DNA from 4 places in the Streptomyces sp. NPDC094143 genome. Region 2 is predicted to be linked to each of the others. Evidence: riboswitches for the same ligand, from Rfam matches in the RefSeq annotation. Region 2 holds a riboswitch; each other region holds the start of a gene.
The links. A riboswitch is a leader RNA that binds a small molecule or an ion and turns the genes downstream of it on or off. The one in region 2 is predicted to bind cobalamin.
Positions count from the first base shown of each region.

Region 1: it holds a riboswitch for cobalamin, as region 2 does, so the genes downstream of both, ABTZ58_RS39020 (ABC transporter substrate-binding protein) here and ABTZ58_RS02035 ((2Fe-2S) ferredoxin domain-containing protein) in region 2, are expected to answer to the same signal.
Region 3: it holds a riboswitch for cobalamin, as region 2 does, so the genes downstream of both, ABTZ58_RS22915 (cobalamin biosynthesis protein) here and ABTZ58_RS02035 ((2Fe-2S) ferredoxin domain-containing protein) in region 2, are expected to answer to the same signal.
Region 4: it holds a riboswitch for cobalamin, as region 2 does, so the genes downstream of both, ABTZ58_RS38995 (GHMP family kinase ATP-binding protein) here and ABTZ58_RS02035 ((2Fe-2S) ferredoxin domain-containing protein) in region 2, are expected to answer to the same signal.

Region 1 covers NZ_JBEOTZ010000079.1:6,472-11,737, reverse strand. The annotation lists gene ABTZ58_RS39030 (ABC transporter ATP-binding protein) at 1-313, opposite strand, end outside; gene ABTZ58_RS39025 (FecCD family ABC transporter permease) at 322-1,425, opposite strand; gene ABTZ58_RS39020 (ABC transporter substrate-binding protein) at 1,422-2,465, opposite strand; cobalamin riboswitch at 2,496-2,677, opposite strand; gene ABTZ58_RS39015 (class I SAM-dependent methyltransferase) at 2,732-3,481, opposite strand; gene ABTZ58_RS39010 (MDR family MFS transporter) at 3,450-4,718, opposite strand; gene ABTZ58_RS39005 (ATP-grasp domain-containing protein) at 4,711-5,266, opposite strand, start outside.
Region 2 covers NZ_JBEOTZ010000001.1:460,586-465,851, reverse strand. The annotation lists gene ABTZ58_RS02050 (ABC transporter ATP-binding protein) at 1-156, shown strand, start outside; gene ABTZ58_RS02045 (iron-siderophore ABC transporter substrate-binding protein) at 153-1,133, shown strand; gene ABTZ58_RS02040 (iron ABC transporter permease) at 1,141-3,213, shown strand; gene ABTZ58_RS02035 ((2Fe-2S) ferredoxin domain-containing protein) at 3,222-3,620, opposite strand; cobalamin riboswitch at 3,683-3,806, opposite strand; gene ABTZ58_RS02030 (IucA/IucC family protein) at 3,858-5,266, opposite strand, start outside.
Region 3 covers NZ_JBEOTZ010000018.1:55,385-60,650, reverse strand. The annotation lists gene cobN (cobaltochelatase subunit CobN) at 1-598, opposite strand, end outside; gene ABTZ58_RS22920 (cobyric acid synthase) at 595-2,103, opposite strand; gene ABTZ58_RS22915 (cobalamin biosynthesis protein) at 2,100-3,041, opposite strand; cobalamin riboswitch at 3,145-3,283, opposite strand; gene ABTZ58_RS22910 (hypothetical protein) at 3,416-3,637, opposite strand; gene ABTZ58_RS22905 (inorganic phosphate transporter) at 3,670-4,920, opposite strand; gene ABTZ58_RS22900 (class II aldolase/adducin family protein) at 5,232-5,266, shown strand, end outside.
Region 4 covers NZ_JBEOTZ010000079.1:992-6,257, forward strand. The annotation lists gene ABTZ58_RS38975 (hypothetical protein) at 164-592, opposite strand; gene ABTZ58_RS38980 (hypothetical protein) at 605-991, opposite strand; partial or broken gene ABTZ58_RS38985 (IS481 family transposase) at 1,050-1,151, opposite strand; gene ABTZ58_RS38990 (ferric reductase-like transmembrane domain-containing protein) at 1,404-2,408, opposite strand; cobalamin riboswitch at 2,622-2,865, shown strand; gene ABTZ58_RS38995 (GHMP family kinase ATP-binding protein) at 2,922-3,785, shown strand; gene ABTZ58_RS39000 (cysteine synthase family protein) at 3,782-4,801, shown strand; gene ABTZ58_RS39005 (ATP-grasp domain-containing protein) at 4,798-5,266, shown strand, end outside.

The sequences.
Region 1 (5,266 bases), on a different contig from region 2:
TGCGGCCCATCGCGACGACCTCGCGCACGGACAGGTCGAAGTCGGCGCCCGACTCCTGCACCACTGCCGCCACGGTTCGGGCCAGTCGGCGCACGGGCAGCGACCAAGCATCGGTTCCGTCAACCCTGACGTGGCCGGCCGCGGGACGCAGGACGCGGTAGACGGCGCGCAGCAGGCTGGATTTGCCGCTGCCGTTGGGGCCGACGACCCCGATGACTTCGCCGGGGCGTGCGGTCACGGAGACGTCATCGATGAGGCGGTGGGCGCCGGCGGTGAGGGTGACGCCGTCGATGATGAGTTCGGTGGCGGTCATGCCCCTCCTTAGTGGGTGGTCTGCCGTGCGTCGCGTCGCATCAGCCACAGGAAGAACGGGCCGCCGCACAGGGCCGTGAGCACGCCGACGGGGATTTCCATGGGGGCGGCGACGACGCGTGCGGCGATGTCGGCACAGATGAGGAAGACCGCGCCGCCGAGCGCGGCTGTGGGCAGGACGCGGCGGTGGTCGCCGCCGACGGCCAGGCGGACGATGTGCGGCAGCATCAGCCCAACGAAGCCGATCGGCCCGCACGCCGCCACGAGGACGCCGGTGACGAGGGAGAGCAGGATGAACATGTGGGCGCGGAAGCGGGCCACGTCCAGACCCATGGTCGTGGCGGCTTCCTCGCCGGCGAGGAGGAGGTTCAGGTTGCGGGCCTGCACCATGAGGACGGCGATGCCCACCAGCAGGGCGGCGCTGGGCAGCCACAGGGTGTCCCAGCTGACGCCGCCGAGGCCGCCGAGGGTCCATGCGAGGACCGCGCGGGCCTCGTTGCCCCGGTCGTTGGTCAGCAGCAGCAGATCGAGTACCGCGGTCAGTACCGCGGCGACGGCCACTCCGGACAGGACCAGCCGTGCGGAGGTGATCCGGCCACCGGTGCGGGCGGTTGTGTAGACGAGCAGCAGTGCGCCGAGCGCGCCCGCGAACGCGGCAACGGACAGCGACACCGGCCCGAACACCGAAACGCCGAAGACGATCACCACGACGGCGCCCAGCGATGCCCCGGAGGAGACGCCGAGCAGGTAGGGCTCGGCGAGCGGGTTGCGGATCAGAGCCTGCAGGGCGCTGCCCACGACCGCGAGTCCGGCGCCGGCCACGGCCCCGAGAAGGACGCGTGGCACGCGGACGTCCAGCACGATGGTCTCCCGCGCCCGCGACCAGTCCGGCTCCACCCAGTCGGCGCCCAGCGCGTGCGTCGCGATGCCCCACACCTGGCCGGGCGGCACCTGAACCGAACCGATCGCCAAGCCCGCCGTGGCGGAGACCACCAGCAGGACGGCCAGGACGACGAGCGTGACGGTGAAACCGGCCGGACCGACCCGCCTGTTGTCCCACTTCTCCGGTCGCACGGCCCGCCCGGCGGCGGTCTCGGTGACCGGGGCCCTCACGCGAAGCTCTCGGGATGGATGCCGCGCGCCAGGTCCTCCACCGCGTAGGCGGACCGCACGCCCACCAGCGTCGCGGTCAGCGGCAGCACGACGAACCGCTTGTTCCTGATGGCGGGCACGTCCTTCAGAGCGGGCTGAGCGAGCAAGAACTTCTTCTTCTGCTCGACGCTTCCGGCGCCCGCATAGTCGTAGATCGCGATGACTTCTGGTCTGCGCTCGACGACCTGCTCCCAGGAGACGTCACCGAAGACGGCGTCGAGATCGGCGAAGACGTTTCGGCCGCCGCCCAGACGGATCAGTTCGGTGCCCAGGCTCTTGCCGCCCGCGGTGAAGGCGGTCTTGTCGCCGCTGTCGTAGACGAACACGGACACCTGGGGCTTGCCCTTGACGGCGCTGGTGGCTTTGTCGACCCGTGCCTGAAGGTCGGCGATTAGTCTGTTCGCGCGGTCGGGTACGCCGAAAACCTTGCCGACGCTGCGGACCTCGTCGTAGGTGTCCTGCATCGTCACGCGCTTCTTACCGCAGTACTCGCCGTTGAGGTGCGTGTCGATGCCGGCGTCGGCGAACGCCTCGCGGGAGCGGCCCTCGTGCTCGGCGAAGGCGCTGCCGTAGCCGCCGTAGACGAGGTCCGGCTCGGCCTCCAGGACGGTCTCGAAGGACGGCTCCTTCTTCGCCAATTCGGGGATGGACTCGTAATCCCTCTTCAGCTCGGGCAGGACGGCGGAGTCGGGGAAGGCGGTGCCGACCATGCGGTCCTTCAGGCCCAGGGAGAGCATGAGTTCCGCCGGGTGCTGGTGGATGGTGACGACACGCTCGGGCGCCTTGTCGTACGTCGTCTTCACGCCGCAGTTGTCGACGGTGACGGGGAAGCCGCCGGCCGCCGGGGCCGTGGCTTTCGTGTCCTGGGCGGTGTCTTGAGACGATCCGCAGCCGGCGGTCAGCAGTGACGCCGACAGTGCCACGGCCGCGGCCGTCGCGCGCAGGGCACGGCGTCGGCGGGCAGGGGTGAACAGCGGGGGACGGGACGTGCCGTCGTACACGTGAAGCCTCCTGGGGAGTCCGCGCTCCTCGGAACGGGCCCGCGACAGGCCAGTGTCCTGACTCCCGGATCGACGCTCCCCTTTGCCTTCCCGCGCGGCACGCAGTGGCGTGTTGAAGGGTGCACTCCCCGGTCACAGTGGCGGGACCGTGCCGGATTCGCACCGGCTTCCTGTCTCCCGTCGCGGTGATGACCCGCTGATACTACGGTCTGCCGACAAGCGGCCAAAAGGGCGTGCGAACATGCCCGAGCGCCCCTGCGCGGCCTTCACGCCTCGCGCACTGCCCGCAGTATCAGCCGTTCGGCGTTCTCGTCGTAGGGGCGGCCGTCGAAGCCGCCGAAGACCTCCACCCGGCTGAATCCCGCCTCCTCGACCATCCGCCGCAACTCGACTGCGCTGTACACGAACCACACCAGGCTGGCCCGCGTGATCCGCTCGCCCCGGACCAGGACCCAGTCGCTGCGCAACCTCGCCCAGTCGTCCAGCACGGTGTCGGTCTGCACCATCAGGTCCTCACCCCGCTGCACCACCTTCGGCGGGGTGACCTTGCGGGCCAGCAGTTCCTTGCCGGCCAGGTCCAGGACCAGGATCCCGCCGGGGGCCAGGCAGGTGTACATGGTGCGCAGTACGTGGGCGTTATCGGCCGGATCCTCGAAGTAGCCGAAGGAGGTGAACATGTTGAGGACGACGTCGAAGCAGCCGGGCGCCTCGTATGCGCGTGCGTCGGCCTGTACATAAGTGACCCGCTCGCCTGCGTCGGCCGACCGTTTGCGCGCCCGGTCCAGCATGGCGGGGCTCAGGTCGACCCCGGTGACGTCGTGGCCGCGGCGGGCGAGCGGAACAGTGAACACACCGGGGCCGCAGCACAGGTCCAGCACCCGGGCGCCTGCGGGGAAGGCCAGCAGGGGAGAGGTGTTGAGGAGGTCCTCGGCCTGCGCGTAGCGCTGTTCGGAGAAGAGGAAGTCGTAAAACTCGGTCCAGAAGTCATCGTCCTGGAACCCGCCCGTCCGTGTCATGCGGCTTCAGTGCTCCTTCGTCGTCATCGTGCGGGTGGCAGTGCGGTGTGCGGTCGCGGAACGCCAGCAGTGCGGCGGGAAGCAGCAGGCACTGCACGGCGGCCAGCAGCCAGAACCAGCCGTCGTTTCCGGCGTGGCCGGTGAGCCTGTAGAGCTGCCCGCCCAGTACTCCGCTGGCACAGGCACCGAGTCCCGCGGCCAGCCGCTGCTGGCCGAAGACCACGGCGTCCGAGCGCCGGCTGCGGCGCAGTGCCTCCAGGTCGTTCTTCAAGAAGAGGACAATGTCACCCAGAGTGATCAGGGTTCCGCCCGCCAGCAGGGCCGGCCGGGTGCCGACCGCCAGCACGGCCAGCCCGGCCGCCAGGCCCGTGAAGCCGACCGTGAGGGCCGTCGCATAGGGCATGCGCCGGATCAGACCGGACGCCAAGGGCTGGACGACGATGACCAGGGTGAAGCAGAGCAGCAGGACCAGGCTGTAGAACGCGCTGGACGCCCGCTCGACGGCGTACACCGCCAGGAAGTGCTGGAAGTGGAAGTACAGGTAGAAAGCGAGCGCGTTGGCGGCGAAGGGCAACACCGCCACTCCGGCGAGCAACCCCCGCGCGCCTGCGCCTGGCTCCGGACCCGGCTCTTGACCGGCCTTGAGGTCAGGGAGGCGGGCGTGGCCCGCGGTGACCAGGACGAACAGCGCTGTGACGGCCACGAACAGCCAGCCCGGAGAGGACAGCACGAATGGCCCCGCCACCACCGGCCCCACCGCCATCCCCGCGTTGAGCGCCGCGTTGCCCGCCGACAGGAACACGGGCCGGCGCTCGTCGTCCACGCCGTGCACGAGGTAGGCCTTGTTGGCGGGCAGGTACAACGCGGCGCCGCAGCACGTCAGGATGAGCGCTCCGACGGCCAGAGGCGGCCAGCGCAGGGCCAGCAACAGGCCCACGAACCCGGCTGTGCGGATGATCAGCGCCCACAGCATGGTGCGGCGCAGTCCGATGCGGTCCGCCAGGGCGCCGCCGAAGATCCCGCCGGAGAACTGCACGAGGGAGGCCACGGCCAAGACGACGCCGACCGTGCCGAGTCCCATGTCGAGCCGTTCGTGCAGGAACACCGACATGAACGGCAGCACCATGAAGCTGCCGAGCGGGATCAGAAACGAGCTGAGCAGCAGGAAACGCAGCGATCCGTCGAACGTGGACAGCGCGGATCGCAGGCCCTTCCCGCCCGCTGCGTGGTCAGCCACCGCCGTTCCCGGTCCGCGGGAACGGCTCCGTCAGCACGCGTAAGGCGTTGGCGGCGGCCACCGCATGGTGCGTGGCCAGCTCGGCCGTCTCTGCTTCCGCGTAGACGATGCCGGCGTATCCGCGGCTGTCGGCCAGGTGCTCGATGCGGTCGCCGACGGACCTGACCGGGTACCAGGCCGGTGATCCTGGCATGTCCGACAGCCGCTCCAGCCCCGCCACTTCCGTGAACACCCCGGGTGCGGCCGGGTAGCCCAGGACGAAGGCGACCGCCGGGCCGCCGGGCAGGCCGGCGTCCAGAAGGCGGGGACGACGCCCGAGCGCAGCCTCGACCATCGCCTCGTACACGTTGACGCCCAGCGCCCGGCACATGCCCTCGCCGACCAGTGCGCCTCCGATCCGGGGATTGATCTCGACGACCTCCGGGCCGCCGGCGGTCAGGACGAACTCCAGGTGCGCGAAGCGGTCGGTGTAGCCGATCGCCGCGAGCACCTCGCCGAGCCACCGCTCCACCACGGCCCGCCGCGCCTCGGGGAAGGCCACGGGGAAC
Region 2 (5,266 bases):
CCCGAGGACGTCCTGACGCCTGAGCGCCTCACGGCCGTCTACGGCATCCGGATCGACGTCGACACCGACCCCCTCACCGGCCGGCTGCGGACCCGTCCGATCGGCCGCCACCACACCCGCACCACCCGAAGCGAAAGGCTCGGCACCACCTCATGAGACGTCTCCTGCTCACCGCGGCCACCACCACCGCCGCGGCGCTCACCCTCGCCGCCTGCGGCACCACCGAGCCGGCCGCCGACAGCACGAAGAAGACCACCGGGGCGATCAGCCTCACCGACTCCACCGGCGCGACGGTGAAGCTGGACGGCCCGGCGAAGAAGGTCGTGGCCACCGAGTGGAACGAGGTCGAGAGCCTGCTCACCCTCGGCGTGGACCCCGTGGGCGTCGCCGACGTCAAGGGCTACAGGACCTGGGACACCGCCGTCCCGCTGAGGAACGAGCCCAAGGACATCGGCACGCGCGGCGAGCCGAGCACGGACACCATCGCCTCGCTCTCCCCCGACCTGATCGTGGCCAGCTCGGACCTGCCGGACGCGGCCGTGAAGCAGCTGCGGAAGATCGCGCCCGTCCTGGAGATCAAGTCGGCCGACGCCTCCGACCAGATCGGGCAGATGTTCAAGAACCTCGACCTGATCGCGAAGGCCACCGGCACCACCGACAAGGCCGAGGCCGCCCGCGAGAGCTTCGAGAGCAAGGTCGCCGCGGGCCGCAAGACCCTCGCCGGCGCGAAGCTCGGCGGCAGCCCCGTCGCCTTCGCCGACGGGTACGTGACGTCCAACCAGGTCTCCATCCGTCCGTACACCAGCGGCTCCCTCATCGGGTCCGTCAACGAGGAACTCGGCCTGAGGAACGCCTGGAAGGTCAAGGGCGACCCGGCGTACGGCCTCGGCACCACCGACGTCGAGGGCCTCACCGCCCTGCCGGAGGACACCGCGTTCGCCTACATAGGCAACGACGGCGACAAGGCCAGCAACCCGTTCGCCGGGCAGCTGAAGAAGAACGCCGTGTGGAGCTCCCTGCCGTTCGTGAAGGCCGGCGACGTGCACCGGCTGCCCGACGGCATCTGGATGTTCGGCGGTCCCGGCTCGATGGAGGCGTACATCGACGCCCTCGTCGGCGCGCTGACGAAGTAACGCCCCCATGGCCGTCGCCGAAGCGCCCTCCGCCGTCCGTCCCCCGGCGGCCGCGACCCGGTCGGGCGCGTCCGCGGTGACGGCCGGACTCGTCCTCCTCGTCGCCGCCCTCGCGGTCGTCGACATCACCCAGGGCACCGCCGCCGTCGGGCCGGCGCAGGTGTTCAAGGCCCTGACCGGGCAGGCCGATCCGGCCGACGCGTCCGTGGTGATCGCCTCCCGGCTGCCGCGCATGGCCGCGGGGATCCTGGTCGGCGTCGTCCTCGGCATCGCGGGCGCCGTCCTGCAGGCCGTCAGCCGCAACGTGCTCGCCTCGCCCGACACCCTCGCGGTGAACGCCGGTTCGTACCTGGCGCTCGGGCTGGTCGGCGCGACCGGCGTCTCCCTGCCGCTGCTCGCCTCCTCGGGCGTGGCCTTCGCGGGCGGGCTGGTGGCCGCGGCCGTGGTGCTCGCCCTGTCCGGCCTCGGCACGGGCACCGTACGGCTGGTGCTGGCCGGCACCGCGCTCGCGCTGGGCCTGAACTCCCTCACCGAGGGGCTGCTGCTGCTGTTCCCGCAGCAGACGGAGGGCCTCTACCAGTGGAACCAGGGCAGCATCGGCCAGAACGGCTTCGACGGCGTCCTGCAGATGCTGCCCGTCGCCCTGGTGGGGCTCGCCGGGCTGCTGCTGGTCGCCCGGCGGGTCGACGCGCTCGCCCTCGGCGACGACGCGGCGCGCGGGCTGGGCGTGCCGGTGCACGCCACCCGCGTCACGGTGGTGGTGCTGGCGGCGCTGCTGTCCGCGGCGGCCGTCACGCTCACCGGCCCGCTCGGCTACGTCGGGCTGTGCGCGCCCGCCCTGGTCCGTCCGCTCGCCCGCCGGTTCCGGGGTTTCACCCGCGCGCGGGCGGCGCTGCCCGCGGCGGGGCTTGCCGGGGCGGCGCTGGTGCTCGGCTCGGACGTGCTGCTGCGGGCCCTGATCCCGGCGGACACGGCGGTCGGCGTGCCCACCGGCATCGTCACCAGCCTGGTCGGGGCGGTGTTCCTGGTGGCGACGGCCCTGCGGCTGAAGGACACGGCCGGGGTGGAGGCACCGGACCGGCTGCGCGTCCCCGGCCGGACGGCGTTCCTGGCCACGGTGACCGCCCTGGCCGCCGTGGTCGTCGCCGTCGCCCTCGCCGGTGTCCTGCTGGGCGACGCAAAGCTCCTGCTCGGCGATGTCGCCAACTGGGCGCTGGGACGGGCCGGTCAGACCGTCTCCTTCGTCCTGGACACCCGTGTGCCGCGGGTGCTGGCGGCACTCTGCGCGGGCGCCGCGCTCGCCCTGGCCGGCACGCTGGTGCAGGCCGTGACCCGCAACCCGCTGGCGGAGCCCGGGGTGCTGGGCGTCTCGGGCGGCGCCGCGCTCGGTGCCGTGCTGCTGGTGACCACCGTGCCCGCCGCCGGCTCCTGGGGCGTCGCGGGGGCCGCCTTCGCGGGCGCGGCGCTGGCCTCCGCCCTGGTCTTCGGGCTCGCCGCCCGCGGCGGCTACCAGCAGAGCCGGCTGGTCCTCGTCGGCATCGGCGTGGCGGCCGGGTCGACGGCCCTGATCAGCCTGCTCATCGTGCTCACCGACCCGTTCAACGCCACGAAGGCGCTGACCTGGCTGTCCGGTTCGACGTACGGGCGGACCACGGCGGACGTCGTGCCCGTCGCGCTCGTACTGGCCCTGGGGCTGGCCGTCGCGGTCGCCCGGCGCACCGAGCTGGACCTCGTCTCGCTGGACGGGGACACCCCGCGGCTGCTGGGGCTCGGACTGCCCCGGGCCCGGCTCGGCTTCCTGGTGGTGGGCGTGCTGCTCGCGGCGACCGCCGTCGCCTCGGCCGGCACCATCGGCTTCGTGGGCCTGGTAGCGCCGCACGCGGCCCGGGCCCTGGTGGGCCGGCGGCACGTGCGGGTGGTGCCGGTGGCCGTGCTGCTCGGCGCCGCGCTCGTCGGCACGGCCGACCTGCTGGGCCGGACCGTGATCGCCCCGGCCCAGCTGGGCGCCGGCCTGATGACGGCCGTGATCGGCACCCCGTACTTCCTGTGGCTGCTGGTCCGGAGCCGGAGGGCGGTCTGAGGCCGGTGTCAGGGGCGGTCGCCGTCCCGTCGCGCCCGGGGGCTGAAGACGTACAGGCCGAGGATGTCCGGCAGCGGGGCGACGCCCGGGCCGCCTGCGCGGACCCAGGAGACGACGTCCTCGGTGGCGTCCGGGTCGTTGACCAGGCCGAGCCAGACCGGCCTGGCACCGGCGGCCCGGCCCGCGGCGGACGGCTGCACGACGACCACGTTGGCCTGGTCGCAGACGTCGAGGCAGTCGGAGACCCGCACGGGCGCCGCCGCACGCAGGCGCTCGGTCTGGGCCGCGTGGTCGACGCCGGTCACCTTGGGGCTGCCGCAGCAGCAGTCGCGGCACACCACGATGCGGCACGGCGGAGGGCCGCTCGGGGTGTCGTCCAGGGGTTCGCCGGCCGGCGTCGCGGGCATGCCGCACCTGCCCTCTCTCCGGGGAGATCCGCCCCGGTGGTCCGTGGAGGAGGCGACCGCGTGAGTCTCCTGGCTCTCGGGTCGACGCCGGTCCCGGCCTTCCCACCCGCTCGCGGGCAGTGGCATGTCGGGACCGGCTCGCCGATCACAGTGGCGGGACCGCGCCGGATTCACACCGGCTTCCTCGTCCGCCGTCGCCTTTGTCGCCGGTCATCATTCCACGGGGCCGTGACGGGGTCAGGACCGCCTGAGCGGGTTCGGCAGCGGCAGGTAGCGGGCGTCGGCGCCGTCCGCGCCCGTCCAGCGCAGCAGCAGGTTCGTCTTGGCGGGGAGCGTCGGGGAGGCGAGCAGGGCGGGGATCTCCGGCAGGTCGTGCCGGGCGAGTTCGCGCCGGGCGGCGGGCCAGGGGTCGAACCCGGGCCGGCGCTCGGCGAGGGCGCCGCCGATCTCGGTGAGGTGGTTGACGACCAGGCAGTACACCAGCCGCTCCCAGCCGGCCGCGCGCTCCACGTCCGGCAGCAGCTTCACGCCCTCGGCGTCCCGGTACAGCACCTGCACGGGCATGCCGTCGGCGTCCACGGCGACCAGTGTGTTCTGCAGATGGGCCTCGACGACGACGCCGTGCCCGGCGAAGGCCGCCAGGACCGGGGGCACGGCGTGGGACAGATAGGCCTCCCACCAGGCCTCCGGGTGGGTGACCCGGTCGAGCGGGTTGCCGTCGAAGCCCTCGACGAGACCGGCCGCGAGCAGCGGGGTCGCCCCGGGCACGAGGCGGCCGGCGAAGCCGTCGCGGACCAGGACGGCCAGGGCCTCGAAGGCGAAGCATCCGGTGCGGTACCCGCGGTCGCCGAGCCAGCCGGGCGGGCCGTCGTACGCCGCGAAGGCCGCGCTCGTGGCGGAGTCGGTCCGGCGCAGGGCGAGCAGGTCGTGGCGCCAGAGCCGGCGGATGTCGTTGGTGATGCGCACGTCCAGGCTGAACTTCAGGAACAGGTCCCGCCCGGGGACGTAGAGGGTGCGGATCGCGGCGGTCGGCCAGGTGTCGCAGGCCGTGGTGCCGAGCCGGAGGAGTCTGCCGTCCGCGAAGGCGGGGGCCAGCTCCCGGGCGGCCAGGCCGAGCTGCCAGGGGTGGGCCGGGAGCAGCCGGTAGCCGGGCGGGGCCGTGCCGAGGGCGTCGAGGGCGGCGGTGTCGCCGTCCTCCACGACGGTGTCCTCGCGCAGGCCGAGCAGGACCAGCGGGAAGCGGGCGTACGCCTCGGGCGCGTACGGCAGCCAGGCCGCGGCGGGGCCGCCGCCGCGGGCCTTGGGGGCGGGGTGGTGGGTGTGGCCGGTGAGCAGGCACTGCTCGGACCGCTGGTAGAGGTCGTCGGGCGGGGTGGTCCCGGCGCGGGCGGCGAGCAGCGCGGCCACCACGTCGCGGCTGTCGGTCATCTCGGCGGGCAGGCCGGGGTTGTCCAGACCGGTGCGCCGGCGCAGTTCCCCGGCGACCAGGTCGACCAGCTCGGTGTGGCCGAGGCGCCGCCAGGCACCCCCCGCCTCGACCTCGGGCGCCGCGGGCCGCCGGGTTGCGCGCACGCGCAGCAGGCGGTCCCCGCCGGGCAGGTGGTACACGCGGTGTCCGCCCTCCTCACGCACCGGCCGGGCGACCT
Region 3 (5,266 bases), on a different contig from region 2:
CTTCGTCCGCCCCGCGCAGCGAACCGCAGTACACGGGCAGCGCGTTGGCGCCGTGGGCCTCGATCGCGTCGCACAGGGTGTCCACGAAGGCGGTGTTGCCGCTCAGTTCGTGGGCCCGGTAGAAGAGCACACCGACGGTCGGGCGTCCCTCGGTGTGCGCCCGCTCGCCGCGCACGCCGTACTCGGGCATCTTCCGCGGCGCGGCGAAGCCCTCGCCGGTGAGCAGCACGGTGTCGGACAGGAACCGGGCCAGCTCGGTGAGGTTCTCCGGGCCGCCCTCCACGAGGTACTTCAGCGCCTCCGCGACGACCCCGGCGGGCACGGACGACTCGGCCATCAGCTCCGCGTCCGGCACTGTCTCGCCGCCCAGCAGCACGGTGGGGATCCCGGAGGCCCTCAGCGCGGCGAGCCCGTCCTCCCAGGCCCGCTTGCCGCCGAGCAGCCGCACCACGGCGATGTCCGCCCCGTGCAGCAGCGCCGGCAGCTCCTCGCGCACGTCCACGCGGGTCGGATTGCCGATCCGGTACGAGGCGCCCGTGGCGGCCCGGGCCGCCAGCAGGTCCGTGTCGGCGGTCGACAACAACAACACAGTGCTCATGCGGGTGCTCCCGGTGGGATGAAGGGCAGTCCTTGCGGCGCGCCGGACTCGATGAGCCGCCACAGCGCGTCGGTGTCCGCGTGCTGTTCGATGAGGTCGCCGAGCCGGTCGAGCTGCTCCTCGCGCAGCGCGGCGAACGAGGTGCCGGGAGCCGGCACGAAACGGCGGCCCGCGGCGGCCGCCACCTCGCGCAGGAACGCCCGCCGGAAGCCGTCCGACTCCAGTGAGCCGTGCCAGTGGGTGCCCCAGGTCTGGCCGACCCGGCAGCCGTCCAGGAAGGGTTCACCACCGGTGACGTCGGCGACCCCGTGGTGGATCTCGTAGCCCTCGACCCGCTCCCCGAGGGCCTCGCCCTCCGGCCGGGTGAGGGTCTTCTCGCGGGCGAACCGCACCCGCACGGGCAGGATGCCCAGCCCGTCGACCCGGCCCCGGCGGCTCTCCACGTCGTCCTCGATGTGCTCGCCGAGGATCTGGAAGCCGCCGCAGACGCCGAGCACCGGCCGCTGCTCGGCGGCCCTGCGCACCAGGGCGTCGGCGAGCCCCCGCTCGCGCAGCCAGTCCAGCGCGCGGACCGTCCCTCGGGTGCCGGGCACGATGACGAGGTCGGCGTCGGCCAGCTCCTCCGGCCGGTCCACGAACCGCACCACGACACCGGGTTCGGCGGCCAGCGCGTCGACGTCCGTGAAGTTGGACATGAGGGGGACCGCGCACACGGCGACACGCAGCACGTCCTGTCCGACGGGCGGCGCGACGACGGACTCGCGCACCGCACCGCGCAGGGACACCCGCAGCCCGTCCTCCTCGTCGATCCCGAGCCCGTGCCGGAAGGGCAGCACGCCGTACGTCCGCCGCCCCGTGAGGCCCTGGAGCATCTCCAGCCCGGGCTCCAGCAGGGAGACGTCCCCGCGGAACTTGTTGACCAGGAACCCGGCGACGCGCTCCTGGTCCTCGCGGGACAGCAGCGCCACCGTCCCGAAGAACGAGGCGAAGACACCGCCCCGGTCGATGTCGCCCACGACGAGCACCGGGAGCCCGGCGTTCCGGGCGATGCCCATGTTGACGATGTCGGTCCGCCGCAGGTTGATCTCGGCGGGAGAACCGGCCCCCTCACAGATCACCGCGTCATACGTGCCCCGCAACTGCTCCAGACAGTCCAGCACCGTCCCGAGCAGCTTCCGCTGCCGCCCGCCGTGGTAGCCGCGCGCGCTCATCTCGCCGACCGGCTTGCCCAGCAGCACGACCTGACTGCTCTGCTCGCCACCGGGCTTGAGCAGCACGGGGTTCATCAGCGCGGTCGGCTCGACCCGGCAGGCCTGTGCCTGCATGGCCTGCGCCCGCCCGATCTCGGCGCCCTCCCGCGTCACGAAGGAGTTCAGGGACATGTTCTGCGCCTTGAAGGGCGCGACCTTGACGCCCTGACGCACCAGCCACCGGCAGATCCCGGCCGTCACGACGCTCTTGCCCGCGTCGGAGGTGGTCCCGGCGACGAGAAGCCCACCGCTCATGACGTACGCCCCTTCGTGATGTGGCGCGCGGCGACACAGACGCCGAGCGCGAGCCAGCCGACGCGGCGGGACAGCCGCACGGCCCGTTCGACGTCCCGGATGCCGACGCCCCGCCCCGCCTCGTTGAGCACGGGCCGGTGCTCCACCCGCCCGCCGTACGACAGGGTCCCGCCCAGCCGCACCCCGAGCGCCCCCGCGAACGAGGCCTCCACGGGGCCGGCGTTGGGGCTCGGGTGCTGCGCGGCGTCCGCCCGCCAGGCGCGCACGGCGCCGCGCGGATCCGGCCCGGCCAGCGTCGCCAGGACGGCCGTCAGCCGCGCCCCCGGCCACCCCATGACGTCGTCCAGCCGCGCGGAGGCCCACCCGAAGCGGCGGTAACGGGCCGACTTGTGCCCGACCATGGCGTCCAGGGTGTTGACGGCCCGGAACCCGAGCAGCCCCGGCACCCCGCCCAGGGCCCCCCACACCAGTGCCCCCACCACCGCGTCGGAGGTGTTCTCGGCGACGGACTCGACCACGGCCCGGGCAATGCCGTCGGCGTCCAGGGCCTGCGGGTCGCGTCCGCACAGATGCGGCAGCCGCGCCCGGGCCGCCTCGACGTCGCCCGCCTCCAGGGCACGTCCGATGGTCCGCGCCTCGCGCGCGAGTGAAGTCCCCCCGACGACGGCCCAGGTGGCGGCACCGGTGAGCGCGACGGAGGCGACGGCGGAGGACCGCACCGCACGCTGGGCGACAGCCCCCAGCGCGACGGCGCCTGACGCGCACACCCCGGCGTGCAGCGCGCCCCACCCGCGGTGGTCCCGCCACACCACTCGTTCCACGGCACCCGCGGCCCGCCCGAACGCGGCGACCGGATGCCCTCGGCGGGGGTCGCCGAGCAGCAGGTCACCGATCAGGCCGGCGGCGGCACCGTACGCGAAGACGCGACCGGCACCCATGGGGTCAGCCGCCCAACGGGGCAGGCAGGGGTGGGGTGCTGAACCTCGATCGGCAGCCGCGCATGGCGATACGTGTCCTCACTCAGGGTGTCCGCGCCCTGGTTCGACGTGACCGGCGGTGAGAGTTCCTGGCTCCCGGGGATGGCTACCCCGGTGACAGTGGCGGGACCGCGCCGGACTCGCACCGGCTTCCTCTCCTGCCGCCGTACTGGCCCCGGAAGTCCACCACGGGCGCGAACCGCCGTCAACTTGCCCTTGACCTGCGAGGGGAGAGTGTGGAGAACCCCACACCGTCCCTTTCGCACACACGACGACCGGGCGGCACGGGACCGAGGTCCCGTGCCGCCCGGCGGACACGATGTGCGGTCGGGCCGTCAGGCCACGATCAGGTAGATGCCGTACCCCACGGCCGCCGCGCACGCGGCGAAGCACGCGTAGGCGCCCGTCACCGCCAGGCCCGCGGACCCGCCCTGCGCCACCGCCCGTTCGCGGCGCGACAGACCGGTGATGCCGAGGGTGAACAGCCCCACGAGGGCCACGGTGACCACGAGGCTGACGCCGAAGACGGAGCCGAGCGCCGCCCAGTCGATCTTCATCTCTGCTTCTTCCTTGTAACCGGTGGGCGGGGTCAGACCGTGGTGGTCGTGGTGGGCGTCCGCTCGGCGGCCGCCTGGGCGGGGAACGTCGGGACGTCGCCGGCCGTGGGGCCCGCGGGCGGCGGCGTCACCGCGGCCATCGCCGCGGTCACCACGCCGGCCGGCTCCTCGTCGGCTTCGGCGCCGGCGTCGTTGACGTTGGTGTGGTCGACGACCTCACGCCGGGAGAGCTTCCAGATCGCCGCGGAGGAGGCGACGAGGAAGACGGCCACCACGGCGGTGCCCCAGTTCCCGAAGCCGGTGACGTACTCGGCGAGCGCGCCCACCAGGGCGGCCGCCGGCAGGGTCAGGCCCCAGGCGACGAACATCCGCGTCGCGGTCGACCAGCGGACGACACCGCCCTTGCGGCCGAGGCCCGCGCCCATCACCGCGCCGGACACGGAGTGGGTGGTGGAGAGGGAGAAGCCGAGGTGCGAGGAGGCCAGGATGACCGTGGCCGCGCTGGTCTGGGCGGCGAAGCCCTGCTGCGGCCGGAGGTCGGTCAGGCCCTTGCCCATGGTCCGGATGATGCGCCAGCCGCCCAGGTAGGTGCCGAGCGCGATCGCGATGCCCGCGGAGAGGATGACCCACATGGGCGGGTCGGAGTCGGGGGCGACGGCGCCGCCGGCGACCAGGGCCAGGGTGATGACACCCATCGTCTTCTGCGCGTCGTTGGTGCCGTGCGCCAGGGAGACCAGGCCCGCCGAGGCGATCTGGCCGGCCCGGTAGCCCTTCTCGGACGCCTTGCCGTCGGCCTTGCGGCCCAGCGAGTACGTCAGCCGCGTGGCCAGCATCGCCGCGACGCCCGCCACCAGCGGGGCGGCGACCGCCGGGATGAGCACCTTGGTCACCAGCACGTCGCCGTGCACCGCGCCGACGCCCGCCGAGGCGATCGTGGCGCCGATCAGACCGCCCATGAGGGCGTGCGAGGAACTGGACGGCAGGCCGACCAACCACGTCAGCAGGTTCCACAGGATCGCGCCGACCAGGGCGGCGAAGATGACTTCGGGACGGATGCCGGCCTCGTCGACGAGGCCCTTGGAGATCGTGTTGGCGACTTCGACGGACAGGAAGGCGCCGACCAGGTTCAGGACCGCGGACATGGCGACCGCGGCCTTCGGTCGCATGGCGCCCGTGGAAATGGTCGTGGCCATCGCGTTCGCGGTGTCGTGGAAACCGTTCGTGAAATCGAACGCGAGTGCGGTTACCACCACAATCGCGAGGATCAGCGAGAAGCTTTCCATTTACCCAGGCAATCGTTCGAGGTCATTGGCTGGACGAACGTAAGTAACCCGAGTGAACGGAAGATGAACTGGGAGGGGCGCATGGGTGTCCACAACGGGGGTTTGACGTTCCGCCCCGCTGTGAGACTCCCCACGCCCCCGCGACCTAGGCGCCCCCCGCGAACGTCTCAGCCGATCGAGTGACCCGTCGAGGACGTTCCGTCACCGGTGCCCGGTGCCCGGTGCCCGGTCTTCGGTGCCGCCCGGCCGGAGCCCCATCGGATACAAGCCGCACGGCCGTGTGCCGGGCCTCCGCCTGGCAGGATCGCCGCATGGCTGAGCAGCGAGACGACGAGCGGGACAGGCG
Region 4 (5,266 bases), on a different contig from region 2:
CCGAAGCGAGGTCCGAAGCTGGTGGCGGGCCGGCCCGCGGGTGCCGGGCCGGCTGGCGTTGTGCGGGACCCTGTTCGTGCTGCATACCGGCATCCAGTGGGAATACCCGCCGCAGGAGCTGGGGAGGTCCGGGCCGCTTGATCCGCATCGGGGGCCGGTCGGTTCAGGCGTCGTCCCGGGCGACGGCCGCGCGGGACTCCTGCGTCATCAGCGGCACCGAGCCGCGCTGCACGGCGCCGGGCCCGGTTCGCCCCAGACCTTGTGGAGCGCCGCGCTCAGCTTGTCGTTCATCGCCTCGCCGAGCCCGGAACCCGTCGGGTACCTCGCGTGTGTCCTGGACGGCGATCACGGTGCCGTTGCGGGTGCCGGTCCACCCGATGGTGGTGACCTTCCAGCGGAGCTGTTTGGCCGCCTTGCGCATCGCGGCCCGGATCAGCTCCACCCCGCCCAGCGCGATGGCTTCCTCATCGCCGAAGTCCACCTGGTAGTAGCCGCCGTACCCGCCGGCGTCCTGCGGGCAGGCCCGGCGCAGTAGGTGAATGAGGGCATCGGCCATGGCGGTGCAGCGCGGGTCCTTCGCGTACGACGGCACCAGAGGGTTCCTTCAGCGCGGGGCTGGCAGGTGGGGCAGCAGCGTGGTGAGATCCCTGCGGACGCGTGCGGCCAGGACGGCCGGGTCGTTCGCGGCCCACTGATGGGCCATGCCGACCGTGTCGGCTCCCTTGGCTCGCGAAGAGTTCTTGTCGGGCAAGGCGCCGCCGGTCACCCGGGCGGTGAAGGTCGCAGGTCCCGGCGGGCGCGGCAGGAACAGCAGTGGCTGGTGCGGGGTGGCATCGAAGTGCCCGAGCCGGGCGGCGGGCTCTTCGTCGAACAACTGCGGCTCGGTCCACAGCCCGACGCTGACCACCAGCCACGTATGGGGCCGGTCCGGGTCGTTGCACAGCCACAAGTCGAACGTGCCAACGATCGCCCTCTCCTCCCACTTCCACACCTTGGCCCTCGGCTTCGTAGCGTCGGCGCCAGGTGTAGAAGCACTGGCGGCTGATGCCGTAGTGGCGGCAGGTGGCGGCGACGTTGCCGCTCACCTCTTCCGCGTGACGCAGTACTGCGAGCCGATGGCGGGCGCGTCTTGCGAGCTCGCGTTCAGTCATGGGGGTCTCCTAGGGACGGGAGACCCACCTGTCAACAACGTCCGTCAGTTTTAGACCTAGCCGCACGCCCGGCGGAGGGTTGCTGCGCATCGACCAAGTTGGCCTGGTCGCACGCGCGTTCAGGCATGCCGAAAATGCGCATGGGCGCTGCCGTGCCGCAGCAGCCGTCCCGGCACACAGCGATCCAGCACGGCCTCAGCACGTCCCCGCCTTCGGGTACCCGTACGAGCCTTCCCGGTCGGCGGCCGGGGATCAATCGGACTCCTGTGCGTGCGGGCTCGTCGTGGGCGGTTCGGCCGGGCGTTCCCTGCCGCCGTCTCGGCCCGACGCCACGACGAGGACGAGCCCCACCACGACGGCCACGGCGGCCACACGGCCAGCGGCCCGCGCCCCCCAGCCCGGCATCGCCCGGACGGACAGCGGTCCGCCCTCCCGGCGTCTTGGCGCGCCCAGCCGTTCGGCCCGCCGGGCGGGTCTCAGCAGGCGCAGCAACAGCATGACGGCGACGGGGAGTTGCAGCAGCCACAGGACGGTGCGCGGCCATTCGCCGTACCAGACGTTGGTGCCGTACAGCAGGGTGTGCCACACGCTCAGCACGTAGACGACGATGACGAAGCGGTGCAGTCGGCGCCAGGTGTTGGCGCCGATGCGGTGGCGGATGTAGAACAACAGGCCCAATGGGATGGCCAGATACAGAGCGCCCTGGCCGAGCGGGATGGCGATCCTGCCGGTTCCGGAGTCGTACCAACCGGGCACGAACGTGTCCGCGAATCCCGCCCACAGCCGCTGGACCCATCCCAGTTGAGCCTCATAGCGCACGAGTTCCGCCGCGAACATCAGCGCGTGCGCGAACATCAGGGCCATCGTGGTCAGGCTGGTGGTGCGGTGCCAGCGTTCCAGCACCTGCCGGGGCACCGGCAGCCGGGTGGGGCGCGGCCCCGACAGCAGCAGGCCCAGCATGACCGTGCCCCAGGCCCACAGCAGGCCAGACCAGCCGAATGCCTGGCTGAGCAGGTACATCCAGTAGGTGCCGGCGTCGTTCATGAACGGCATGACGGCGACCGTCGCCGAGTCACCCGACTCCATGCGGGCGTACAGGAACGCGAAGACCGCCACCGTGACCAGCACAGCCGCGCTCGCGTCGGGGAGTGCCGCGCGCAGGTCGGATCGCAGGACGACGCGCTCGGGCGGGCGCTTGTCACGGGCGGGCGGCGGGTTTGTCGTGCCGCTGTCCTCCGGCGTCGTCTCTGGCAGCATCCTGGGCCTTCCGGGCGCGGTCCTCCGCGGGGAGGTGGGGTGACGTCGACGCACCAGTGTGACGAGCGGGGCCGGGATTACCGAGGGCACATCCAGCCAGAGTCGCTCCCCGGGCCGGCCGGATCGTCTCAAGGTTCTCCGGCGCCGCCACCCGACCGACCGCATCCGGACAACTACGGACGCGCCCTCTGCCGCAGCAGCGGGAGCCGCCCTACGCTGATGTCCGCAGTCGGTTCGAGCCTCCCGGCGTCAGGATCCGGTGGCGCGGCGCAAGAGGGAACCCGGTGGGAATCCGGGACTGTCCCGCAGCGGTGAGTGGGAACGACAGCCGTCAACAGCACTGGGCCCGAGTCGTGCGGGGACCGGGGAAGCGACGGCCGGTAGGTGCCCACCGGTGACCGGTGTCCCCGGTGAGCGAGCCCACGAGTCCGAAGACCTGCCACTGCGCCCGTAGGCGATCTGCGGGCTGTGCATGGTGACCTCGAGGACCGGGTCGGCGGCAAGGGAGGGTTCGTGACGGGCCGTACCGTGTCCGGCGTCTGCCACGGCACGCTGGGCGAGCTGTACCAGGGCCCGCTACGGGCGGGCACGGAGCCGGACATCGCCATCGTGTCGTTCCCCGTGGACCGCCACTCGTGGACATACTTCGCTGAAGGGACCGAGCCGCCGGACGCGCCGCCTCTCGGTGAGAAGGCCGCCCTCGCGGCCCGGCTCTTTCTGGAACACTTCGGGCTCACGCTGCCGCCGGGCCGCTGGAGGGCCCACTCCGACCTGCGGGTGGGCGTGGGGATGGCGAGTTCAACCGCCGACATCGTTGCCACCCTGCGCTGCCTGTTCCGGCTCTTCGCGTTGCCCTACGACATGGACGTGGTCCTGGGCATTCTGGCGGCGGTCGAGCGGGCCGACAGCGTCTTCCTCGACGAGTTCGCGCTGTACCTCAGTGGCCGGCACCGGGTGGTGCGGCGCCTGGGCACGGACATCGGCTTCCACACGGCGTACATCAGCGAACCCGGGACGGTGGACACCACCGCCGTCACCGACCTGCTGCTGGCGCACTACCGGCGGCACGGGGAGGAGTACGAGCGGTGCCTGACCGACCTGCTGAAGGGCTTCGCCTCCGGCGACCCGGCCGCCGTCGCCCGGGCGGCCACCGCCAGCGCGACCCTGTCGCAGAGCGTGCTGCCCAAGACGACGTTCGACAGCATGCTCGCCCACCAGGAGCGGTTCGGCGCCGACGGCATCTTCGTCGCCCACACCGGCTGCCTGATCGGCTACCTCTTCCCCGGCCGCCTGGACGCCGAACAGAAGTCCGACCTCTCCGCCTTCTTCCACTCGCTCGGCCACCAGTGTTCCTTCGCCCAAGGAGGCTACGGGTGATCCACCCCCACATCGCCGACGCCCTGAAGGTCCCCGATCTCGTCCGGCTCACCGACGGCCTCGTCCTGATCCGGTTCGAGTCGATGAAGATCTACTCCGCGCTCGCCGCCGTCCGCCACCTGCTGGAACGGGGCACGATCCGCCCGGGACAGACCCTGATCGACAGCTCCAGCGGCATCTACGCCTACGCCCTGGCGCTGGCCTGCCATCGATACGGCATGCGCTGTCACATCGTCGCGTCCACCACCGTGGACACCACCACCCGCGCCCAGCTGGAGATCCTCGGCGCCACCGTGGAACAGGTCCGCCCCTCCAAGAACCTCAAGCTGGACCAGGAACTGCGGGTGCGGCGGGTCAAGGAGATCCTCGCCGGCCAGCCCGACTGGCACTGGATGCGCCAGTACCACGACGACGTCCACTACCTCGGTTACCACGAGGTCGCCGACCGGATCACGGCCGCGTTCCCTCGGGCCGCGCTGACCGTCGTCGCAGGGGTGGGCTCGGGAGCCTCCACGGGCGGGCTCGTGGAGCGCCTGCGCGCCACCGACCCTTCGGTGCGCCTCGTCGGCGTCCAGCCGTTCGGCAGCGTCACGTTCGGCAGCCAGGACCACCACGACCCGGAGGCGATCATCGCCGGCATCGGGTCGTCGATCGTCTTCGACAACGTCCGTCACCACTTCTACGACACGGTGCACTGGCTGGACTTCACCCACGCCATGTCCGGCGCGATCGCCCTGCTGCGCGACCACGCCGTCTTCGCCGGGCTGTCCACCGGCGCCGGCTACCTGGCCGCGACGTACGAGGCCCGGCGTCATCCCGACCGGCTGCACCTGGTGGTCGGAGCCGACACCGGACACCGCTATGTCGAGCGGGTCTTCGCCCGCCACACGGAAGCCCTGGACCCCGCCGCACTGAAGCCGGCCGAGGTCCGTGCCCCCGAGGAGATGGTCATGCCCTGGTCCCGAATGGCGTGGCGGCGCAGCGCCTGCCCGGCCGGCTGGAAGGAGGCGGCATGACCATCGCCTGTCTGGAGTCACTCACCTTCGGCCTGGGACACCTGGTGCGCGCCGCCGAGACGCTCGGCGAACGCCTCACCCTGCTCACCCGCGACCGCGACTACTACTCCTATGAGTTGCAGCGGCTTCCGGCGGACGCCCTCGACGTCGTCGTCACCGACACCTTCAACGTGGAGGGGCTCACGGATCTGCTGCACCGCACACCGGGGTTGCGCGGTCTGATCAGCTCCACCGACACCTGGACACTGGTCGGCGCCGAACTCGCCGAACGGCTCGGCCTGCCCGGCCTCGATCCGGCCGTATTGCGGCTGACCCGGGACAAGGCGGCCGTGCGCAACCGGCTGCACGACGCCGGGCTGACGCGCGGGCGTGCCGTGGAGGCGACCGGTGCGGACCTGGGGGACGTGCTGGTCAAGGAGGTCGGTCTGCCCGCCGTGCTGAAGGACACGGCGGGCACCGGCAGTC